Regions from separate parts of the Cupriavidus taiwanensis LMG 19424 genome, predicted to be linked through region 1. Evidence: predicted binding sites of a transcription regulator. Region 1 holds the regulator's gene; each other region holds the start of a gene.
What was found. Region 1 encodes HrcA, which represses chaperone genes, less so after heat shock. Its sites were predicted from a motif close to TTAGCACTCNNNNNNNNNGAGTGCTAA; they were not measured.
Positions count from the first base shown of each region.

Region 1 (3,278 bases):
AATGGTAGGGATCGCCCAGTTCCAGCGTCCGGCGCGGCACGCCGTGGAACGACAGGATCAGCTTGTCGCCCCGGCCGAAATCCGGCATGCCGTGCCGCGCCCAATAGGCGCTGACCTGTTGCTGCAATGCGGAGATATACGCCGGATGGTCATGGAAATGCTTGACCAGCCGCAGCTCGGGCTGGTTGCGCCACTGGCCCAGCACCCGGAACACCTCGTCGAAGGCCGTGGCGGTGGTGGTGCCAGAGTACTGCGGATACATGGGCAGCACCAGCACCTGCTCGCAGCCCTGGCGGCGCAGCGCCTCCATCACCGAACCGATCGACGGGTTGCCGTAGCGCATTGCGCACGCCACCGTCACCTCGTGGCCATTCTGGTGCAGCAGCCGCTGCAGCGCATGCGCCTGGCGCTCGCTGTAGACCAGCAGCGGCGAGCCCGTCATATGGGCCTCGCGCAGCCAGATCGATTCGTACTTGAGCGCCGACGCGCGCGAGCGCAGCGGCAGGATCACGCCGTACAGCAGCGGCAGCCACGCCGCGCGCGGTATTTCCACCACGCGCGGATCGGACAGGAATTCTTTCAGGTAACGCCCCACAGCCTTGGGGGTCGGGGCGTCGGGGGTGCCCAGGTTGACCAGCAGGATGGCCGTGCGCGGCGCCTGGCCGTGCTGGTAGGCCGGTTCGGGAGAAAACGTCATGTCGCTTCCGGGTTGGCGCGATGCCGGGATGGGGCGGGTGTGACGACGGGTGCCGCGACGGGTGCAGCGCAGCGGCGCCGCGCCCGCGCGGCGGGAATGGAGCCGCCGGTCAGACCGGAACGCCGGACCACTAGTTCTGGCTCAGCGCGCTGGACAGCAACCGCGCAGTAATGTCGACGATCGGGATCACACGCTCGTAGGCCATGCGCGTGGGGCCGATCACGCCCAGCGTGCCGACGATCTGCCCGTCGACCTCGTACGGCGCGGTAATGACCGCCATGTCCTCGATCGGCACCAGCTGGCTTTCACCGCCGATGAAGATCTGCACGCCCTGCGCATGGCTGGACACATCCAGCAGCTGCAGCAGGCTGGTCTTGTGCTCGAACACGTCGAACAGGCGCCGCAGCTTGTCCATGCTCGAGGCCAGGTCGTCGACTTCGAGCAGCTTGCGCTCGCCGCTGATGTAGACGTGGTCGTCATCCTCGTCCTCGGCGGTGCTGCCGGCCTCGACCGCGGCCTGCATCAGCTGCGACATGTCGCGGCGCAGGTCCTGCAACTCCAGCCGCAGGTGGCTGCGCACGGTGTCGAAGCTCATGCCGGCATAGTGCGAGTTGAAGAAGTTGGCGGCCTCGATCAGCTGGGCCGGCGTGTACGGCAGTTCGGTCTGGATGATGCGGTTCTGCACGTCGCCCTCGGGGCTGACGATGATCAGCAGGATGCGCTTGTCCGACAGCCGCATGAACTCGATCTGCCGGAACGCCTGCGCGCGGCGCGGCGTCATCACCACGCCGGCAAAGTGCGACAGGTTGGACAGCGTGCGCGCCGCCGCGGTAATCATGCGCTGCGGCCCCAGCTGCTGCCCGCCCAGCTGGTCCTGGATCTGCCCGGTCAGCTCGGCCAGGTCGGCGTTGCGCTCGAGCGGCTTGGCCGTCAGCATCGAGTCGACGAACAGCCGGTAGCCACGCGGCGTCGGGATCCGGCCGGCCGACGTGTGCGGGCTGGCGATAAAACCCATTTCCTCGAGATCGGACATCACATTGCGGATCGTCGCCGGCGACAGGTCCAGCCCCGAGTACTTGGACAGGGTGCGGGAGCCGACCGGCTGGCCTTCGGCAATGTAGCGCTCGATCAGGGTCTTGAGCAGCGTTTTGGAGCGTTCATCCATGATGCCCCGATTTTACGCAAGTTTTGGACCTTCTGGCGGCCCGGCCGGATGTGCCGCCAGATGTGCCGCCGGACGGGCCGCCGGCGCCTGCTGACAACCGTCACGGCGGTATGGTCTAATCCCGGCATGTCCGCCCCACCCAAAGCCAGCGCCGTGCGCACACCATTCAAGACCGTCGCCCTGGTGGGCAGGTACTCCACTGCCGGCATCGAAGGGCCGCTGGAAGAGATTGCCTCCTATATCCTGCGCAACGGCCAGGACGTGGTATTCGAGCGCGAGACCGCGCTGGCCACCGGGCTGACCGCCTATCCCGCCCTGTCCGCCGAGGAAATCGGCCGGCAGGCCGACGTTGCCGTGGTGCTCGGTGGCGACGGTACGCTGCTGGGCATCGCCCGCCAGCTCGCCGGCTATGACGTGCCCCTGATCGGCGTGAACCACGGGCGGCTCGGTTTCATGACCGACATCGCGCTGGAAGATGCGCATACGGTGCTGCCCGACATGCTCGACGGCCGCTACGAGTCCGAGACGCGGCTGCTGCTGGCCTCGCGCGTGGTGCGCGACGACATGGACATCTTCTCCGCGCTGGCGCTGAACGATGTGGTGGTGAACCGCTCCGGCATTTCGGGCATGGTCGAGCTGGCGGTTTCGGTGGACGGCCACTTCATGTACAACCAGCGCTCCGACGGCCTGATCGTGTCGACCGCGACCGGCTCCACCGCTTACGCGCTGTCGGCCGGCGGCCCGATCCTGCACCCCACGCTGTCGGGCGTGGTGCTGGTGCCGATCGCCCCGCACGCGCTGTCCAACCGGCCGATCGTGCTGCCGCACGACGCCGAGGTAACCATCGAGGTGGCGAGCGCGCGCGACGCCAGCGTCAACTTCGACATGCAGTCGCTGACCTCGCTGCTGCCGGGCGACCGCATCGTGGTGCGGCGCTCGCAGAAGACCATCAACCTGCTGCACCCGGTGGGCTACAACTACTACGCCACGCTGCGCAAGAAGCTGCACTGGCACGAATACCCGTCCGAAGACAACCGCCTCTGAGCGCAATCCAGCCGCCCCTCAGCCCGAGCCCGACCCTTCATCGGACCGACTACCCTTCCCGCCACGATGCTGCGCAGCCTGTCCATCCGTGATTTCGTCATCGTCGACACCCTCGACCTGGACTTCGCCTCCGGCTTTACCGTCTTCACCGGCGAGACCGGCGCCGGCAAGTCGATCCTGATCGACGCCCTGGCGCTGGTGCTGGGCGAGCGCGCCGATGCCGGCGTGGTGCGCGAAGGCGCGCCGCGCGCCAGCGTCAGCGCCACCTTCTCGACCCATCCCGCGCTCGATGCCTGGCTGGCCGAGCGCGAACTCAACAGCGAAGAAGACGGCGGCGTACCGACCGTGCTGCTGCGCCGTACCGTCGATGCC
Region 1 covers NC_010528.1:1,144,011-1,147,288, reverse strand. The annotation lists gene hemH (ferrochelatase) at 1-697, opposite strand, end outside; gene hrcA (heat-inducible transcriptional repressor HrcA) at 828-1,862, opposite strand; gene RALTA_RS05305 (NAD kinase) at 1,989-2,906, shown strand; gene recN (DNA repair protein RecN) at 2,973-3,278, shown strand, end outside.

Region 2 (3,278 bases), 440 kb from region 1:
AGCAGGTCATCGACTTCAACCGGGCCGATCCATTCCACCGGGCGGGCGTGTGGAAAGAGATCCACATCCATCCGTTCCTGCTGCGGGTGGACAACTATCCAGGCGCACAGCGCCCGCTTTAGTTCACCGGGCGTGAGCAGGCAGCCGTGCATGGATTGCAGCGCCATGCAGAAGATTTCACCACGCGTGTCCAACCGAACCGGACGCGCATTCACAGGAGAGGAAGATGAGCAAGACCTACAAGCGTTTGGACAAGGACCAGGCGGCGGTACTGATGGTGGATCACCAGGCCGGCCTGCTGTCGCTGGTGCGCGACATCGACCCCGACAAGTTCAAGAACAACGTTCTCGCCATGGCCGATCTGGCCAGGTATTTCAAGCTGCCTACGATCCTGACCACCAGCTTCGAGGACGGACCCAACGGGCCGCTGGTGCCGGAACTGAAGGCGATGTTCCCCGATGCGCCCTTCATTCCGCGCCCCGGGCAGATCAATGCATGGGACAACGAGGACTTCGTCAAGGCAGTGAAGGCAACCGGCAAGAAGCAGTTGCTGATCGCCGGCGTGGTGACTGAGGTCTGCGTGGCGTTTCCGGCATTGTCAGCGATCGAAGAAGGCTTCGATGTGTTCGTGGTGACCGATGCATCGGGAACGTTCAATGAGGTGACACGCGAATCCGCGTGGCACCGCATGGCCGAGGCCGGCGCCCAACTGATGACGTGGTTCGGCGTTGCCTGCGAGCTTCATCGCGACTGGCGCAACGACATCGAGGGGCTGGGGACCTTGTTCTCCAACCATATTCCCGACTATCGGAACCTGATTACGGCGTACACCACCGTGAAGGGCGGCAAATAACATCACCCCGGCCACGCGCGAAGCCCCTGGCGCCGCGCTGGCCAATGGCAGGCAATAAGGCCTATTCCGCAGTCGATGCGGTGCGAGTCCGATTCGTGCCGCATCACCGACATGATTGCACTGGGCGCCGGAATCGCTTCCGGCGCCATCCGCCCCCCATATGCGCTGCCCATGTGCGCTGCGCCAGTCCCCGGGAAAACCCGCATCCGGCGCCTGTCTTGAAATGCCCCTACCCCGTCCCTATAATTAGCACTCGTCAGGGGGGAGTGCTAACAGCCCTCTGCGACACCTGAACATTTCTGACGGCCGTCGCCTCGGTAGCCGGCCGATTTGTGATCAAAAACTCACTTTGTATCTAGGAGTCCGTATGAATCTGCGTCCTCTGCACGACCGCGTGATCGTGAAGCGTCTGGACAACGAAACCAAGACCGCGTCCGGTATCGTGATTCCCGACAACGCTGCCGAGAAGCCCGATCAAGGCGAAGTGCTGGCAATCGGTCCCGGCAAGAAGGATGACAAGGGCAACAACATCGCCCTGGACGTCAAGGTCGGCGATCGCGTGCTGTTCGGCAAGTATGCCGGCCAGGGCGTGAAGGTGGATGGCCAGGAACTGCTGGTCATGCGCGAAGAAGACATCATGGCCGTGGTCAACAAGTAATCCGTTACTTGTAGCCCCACCCGTACAGATTTCAGGAGATTCAGAACATGGCAGCAAAAGACGTAGTGTTCGGCGACGCCGCCCGTGCCAAGATGGTCGAAGGCGTGAACATCCTCGCCAACGCCGTTAAAGTGACCCTGGGCCCGAAGGGCCGCAACGTGGTGCTGGAGCGCAGCTTCGGCGGGCCGACCGTGACCAAGGACGGCGTGTCCGTGGCTAAGGAAATCGAGCTGAAGGACAAGCTGCAGAACATGGGCGCCCAGATGGTCAAGGAAGTGGCTTCCAAGACCAGCGACAACGCCGGTGACGGTACCACCACCGCAACCGTGCTGGCCCAGTCGATCGTGCGCGAAGGCATGAAGTTCGTCGCCGCCGGCATGAACCCGATGGACCTGAAGCGCGGCATCGACAAGGCTGTCGGCGCTGCCGTGGAAGAGCTGAAGAAGATCAGCAAGCCCACCACCACCAGCAAGGAAATCGCCCAGGTCGGCGCGATCTCGGCCAACAGCGACGCCTCGATCGGCGAGCGCATCGCCGAAGCCATGGACAAGGTCGGCAAGGAAGGCGTGATCACCGTCGAAGACGGCAAGTCGCTGGCCGACGAGCTGGAAGTCGTGGAAGGCATGCAGTTCGACCGCGGCTACCTGTCGCCGTACTTCATCAACAACCCGGAAAAGCAGGTTGTCGCGCTGGACAACCCGTTCGTGCTGCTGTTCGACAAGAAGATCAGCAACATCCGCGACCTGCTGCCGGTGCTGGAGCAAGTGGCCAAGGCCGGCCGCCCGCTGCTGATCATCGCTGAAGACGTCGAGGGCGAAGCCCTGGCGACCCTGGTGGTCAACAACATCCGTGGCATCCTGAAGACCGCCGCCGTCAAGGCTCCGGGCTTCGGCGACCGCCGCAAGGCCATGCTGGAAGACATCGCCATCCTGACCGGCGGCACCGTCATCGCCGAAGAAGTCGGCCTGACGCTGGAAAAGGCCACCCTGAACGACCTGGGCCAGGCCAAGCGCATCGAAATCGGCAAGGAAAACACCATCATCATCGATGGCGCCGGCGACGCTGCTGGCATCGAAGGCCGCGTGAAGCAGATCCGCGCCCAGATCGAAGAAGCGACCTCGGACTACGACCGTGAGAAGCTGCAAGAGCGCGTGGCCAAGCTGGCCGGCGGTGTTGCCGTGATCAAGGTTGGCGCTGCCACCGAAGTCGAAATGAAGGAAAAGAAGGCCCGCGTGGAAGACGCCCTGCACGCCACCCGCGCTGCGGTGGAAGAAGGCATCGTCCCCGGCGGTGGTGTGGCCCTGCTGCGCGCCCGCGCCGCGATCTCGGCTCTGCAAGGCGACAACGCCGACCAGAACGCCGGTATCAAGATCGTGCTGCGCGCGATGGAAGAGCCGCTGCGCCAGATCGTGCTGAACGCCGGTGAAGAAGCTTCGGTGGTCGTTGCCAAGGTCATCGAAGGCAAGGGCAACTACGGCTACAACGCCGCTTCGGGCGAGTACGGCGACCTGGTGGAAATGGGCGTGCTGGACCCGACCAAGGTCACCCGCACCGCACTGCAGAACGCCGCTTCGGTGGCTTCGCTGATGCTGACCACCGACTGCGCCGTGGCCGAAACGCCGAAGGAAGAGTCGGCTCCGGCAATGCCGGGCGGCATGGGCGGCATGGGCGGTATGGAAGGCATGATGTAATCCATCCCCAGCCCACTGCCCGCCAGGGCAGGCTGCGATAAAAAACCCCCGCGGACGCGAGTCCGCGGGGGTTTTT
Region 2 covers NC_010528.1:706,170-709,447, forward strand. The annotation lists gene RALTA_RS03315 (YciI family protein) at 1-122, shown strand, start outside; gene ycaC (isochorismate family cysteine hydrolase YcaC) at 227-853, shown strand; gene groES (co-chaperone GroES) at 1,221-1,511, shown strand; gene groL (chaperonin GroEL) at 1,559-3,202, shown strand.
Region 2: the regulator HrcA is predicted to act here: its motif matches at 1,100-1,126, upstream of groES (co-chaperone GroES).

Region 3 (3,278 bases), 850 kb from region 1:
TCGAGGGCCGCGTGACCAGCATGGCGCTGTTCGAGGCCCTGGGCGTGCCCCTGTGCGCGAGCACCGACGAAGCCGCGGCAAGGCTGCGCGATGGGGACCGCGATGGCCCGCTGGCGGTGCTGCCGGTGGATGTGCTGTCGCCCGGGCTGTCGCGGCTGCTGGAGCGGCGCACCGTGATCGGGCTGCGCAATTCCTCGCACACCGTGGCGAAGATGCTGCAGCCGGTGGGCGAGCACACGCCCGCCGAAGGCCTGCGGCTGTATAGCTACACGCACCCTGAATACCGCGAGACGCTGACCGATTACTTCTCCCACGAACCCGCCAACGTGCTGTTGGCACGCGGCACCGAGGGCGAGGTGGTCGCCGACGCCCGGCGCAGCGGCCGTATCGACTGGCTGCATGAAGGCCACCAGCAGACCCTGGTCGGCCAGGCCGGCGGCTCGATCGGCGACGTGCCGGAGTTGCCGCCGGGCAGCGATGCCGGCCTCACCGTGGCCTGGATCCGCCGCGTGCTGGACGGCGCGGTGCCGGTGCCGGCGCCCATCGCCATCCAGATCGAGGCCATCCGCGAATGCCTGCGCCAGGGCACGCGCGTGACCTGGGCCAGTCCGGTCTGAGCTGGCCCGGCACCACCGTCACGGCTTGCGCGGAGGCAGCGGAATGCGCTCGGTCTCGCCGGGCACATGCGGGAACTGGTCGTCCTCCCAGCGCTGGGCCGCGGCCTCGATCGCCACCTTGCTGCTGGCAACGAAATTCCAGTAGATGAAGCGGTGCCCGTCGGTCGGGTCGCCGCCCAGCAGCATCACGCGCGACGGCGCCGTGGCCGTCAGCGTCGCCGGCTGGCCCGGCGTGAGCACCACCATGTGCTCGGCGGGCAGCGGCTCGCCGTCGAGCGCGACCGCGCCGTCCACCGGATAGATGCCGCGCTCGGCGTGGTCGGCGGGAATTTCCACGCTGGCCCCCGCGTCCAGCTCGATCGCCACATACAGCGTGCGGCTGAAGACCTGGACCGGCGAGGTCTGGCCGAACGCATCGCCGGCAATCACCACCATGCGCACGCCGGGCCGCTCGATGCGCGGCAGCGTCGCGGCCGGATGGTGGAAAAACGACGGCTCGGCGCCCTCATGCTCCTGCGGCAGCGCCACCCAGGTCTGGATGCCGTGCAGGCGTGCGCCCTCGGGCCGCACGTGCTCGGGCGATCGCTCCGAGTGCACGATGCCGTGGCCCGCGGTCATCCAGTTGACGTCGCCGGGGCGGATCGCCTGGTCGCTGCCCAGGCTGTCGCGATGGATGATCTCGCCCTCGAACAGATAGGTGACCGTGGCCAGTCCGATATGGGGATGCGGGCGCACATCGGCGCCCTGGCCCGGCGGCAGCTGCACCGGCCCCATATGGTCGAAGAAGATAAACGGCCCGACGGTCTGGGTTGCCGCGGCCGGCAGCAGCCGGCGCACGGTGAAATCGCCCAGGTCGCGCACATGCGGCTTGAGCAAGTGTTCGATAGCAGACATAACTCCTCCGATCCGATAAGAGAGGCTCGCAAGCATGCCAGTGCGCTGCCCGCCGGTCGAGTGTAGCCGGTGCTGGAACAGAGCATTGCAGCGGCGGGAAGAACCCCGTTGCCACCCTGCGCTCTAACTACCAGTGCGCGATGGCAGCGGTATCGTTGCCGTCTCTTTAGGATTTACCTGGCTATCCGAACAGTAAGAGCGATACCCGGGAACTATCGTACGCATCGGAACTCCAATTAGCACTCACCCGGCCAGAGTGCTAAGATGTGTTGCAGTGCCGCCGATTCCCCATGGGGCCGCGGCGCACCGGCAACCAAACCGCCGGACGCGAAAGGAGCCATTGAGTGAACGCAGTCTTGTCTGCCGACCAAACCCTGACCAATAACCGTCTGCCGACGGTGCCCCGGAACACGGGCAGCTTTGCGCTGACCTTTCCGGCGACCGTGGGCAACCTCGACAGCTATATCCAGGCTGTCCACCGCATTCCGCTGCTGACCGCGGAGGAAGAGCAACGCCTCGCGCGCGAACTGCGCGACCACGATTCCGTCGAGGCGGCCCGCCGCCTGGTGATGTCGCACCTGCGGCTGGTGGTGTCGATCGCCCGCCAGTACCTGGGCTACGGCCTGCCCCACGCCGACCTGATCCAGGAAGGCAATATCGGCCTGATGAAGGCAGTGAAGCGTTTCGATCCGGACCAGGGCGTGCGCCTGGTGTCGTACGCAATGCACTGGATCAAGGCAGAAATCCATGAATATGTGCTGAAGAACTGGCGCATGGTCAAGGTGGCCACCACCAAGGCCCAGCGCAAGCTGTTCTTCAACCTGCGCAGCCACAAGCAGGGCGGGCACACCTTCACGCCGGAGCAGGTCGAGGCCGTGGCGCGCGAGCTGAACGTCAAGCCTGAAGAAGTGATGGAGATGGAAACCCGCCTGTCGGGCGGCGATCTGGCGCTGGAAGGCCAGGTCGACGACGGCGAAGAGGAATTCGCCCCCATCGCCTACCTGGCCGACAACCACAACGAGCCGACCCGCGTGATGGAGGCCAAGCGCCAGGACCGCATGCAGGTCGAGGGGCTGGAAGAAGCGCTGGCCAAGCTCGACGAGCGCAGCCGCCGCATCATCGAGGCGCGCTGGCTCAACGTCGAGGACGACGGCTCGGGCGGCGCCACGCTGCATGAGCTGGCCGACGAGTTCGGCGTGTCGGCCGAGCGCATCCGCCAGATCGAGGCGGCGGCGATGAAGAAGATGAAGGGCGCGCTGCAGGCCTTCGCCTGATCCTCACCGCATCCATGCAAAAGGCCGGTCCATGGACCGGCCTTTTTTGTTGCCCGGGGAAGCCATGGTGCGACGTTATGCCGCACCCGTTCGCCCCGGCTGCGTCAGGACAACAGCTGTTTCAGGTCGTGCGCGATGGGTTCCGGACCCTGGCCGTGACGGATGAACAGCCGCAGCTTGCCGTTAGGATCGAACACATAGCTGCCGGCCGAGTGATCCACCGTGTAGTTGTTGGGCGAGCTGCCCGGCACCTTGGCGTAGAACACCTTGAAGTCCTTGGCCAGCTTCTGCAGCGAGGCCTCGTCGGCCGGGCGCAACCCGACGAAGCGCGGATCGAAGGCGGGCACGTACTGCGCCAGCAGGGCCTGCGTATCGCGTTCCGGATCCACCGTGACGAACAGCACCTGTACGCGGTCCGCGTCCGGTCCCAGCTTCTCCATCACCGCCTTCAGTTCGGCCATGGTGGTGGGGCAGACGTCCGGGCAGTGGGTGT
Region 3 covers NC_010528.1:297,739-301,016, reverse strand. The annotation lists gene ybiB (DNA-binding protein YbiB) at 1-617, shown strand, start outside; gene RALTA_RS01460 (pirin family protein) at 636-1,511, opposite strand; gene rpoH (RNA polymerase sigma factor RpoH) at 1,856-2,785, shown strand; gene RALTA_RS01450 (SCO family protein) at 2,890-3,278, opposite strand, start outside.
Region 3: the regulator HrcA is predicted to act here: its motif matches at 1,748-1,774, upstream of rpoH (RNA polymerase sigma factor RpoH).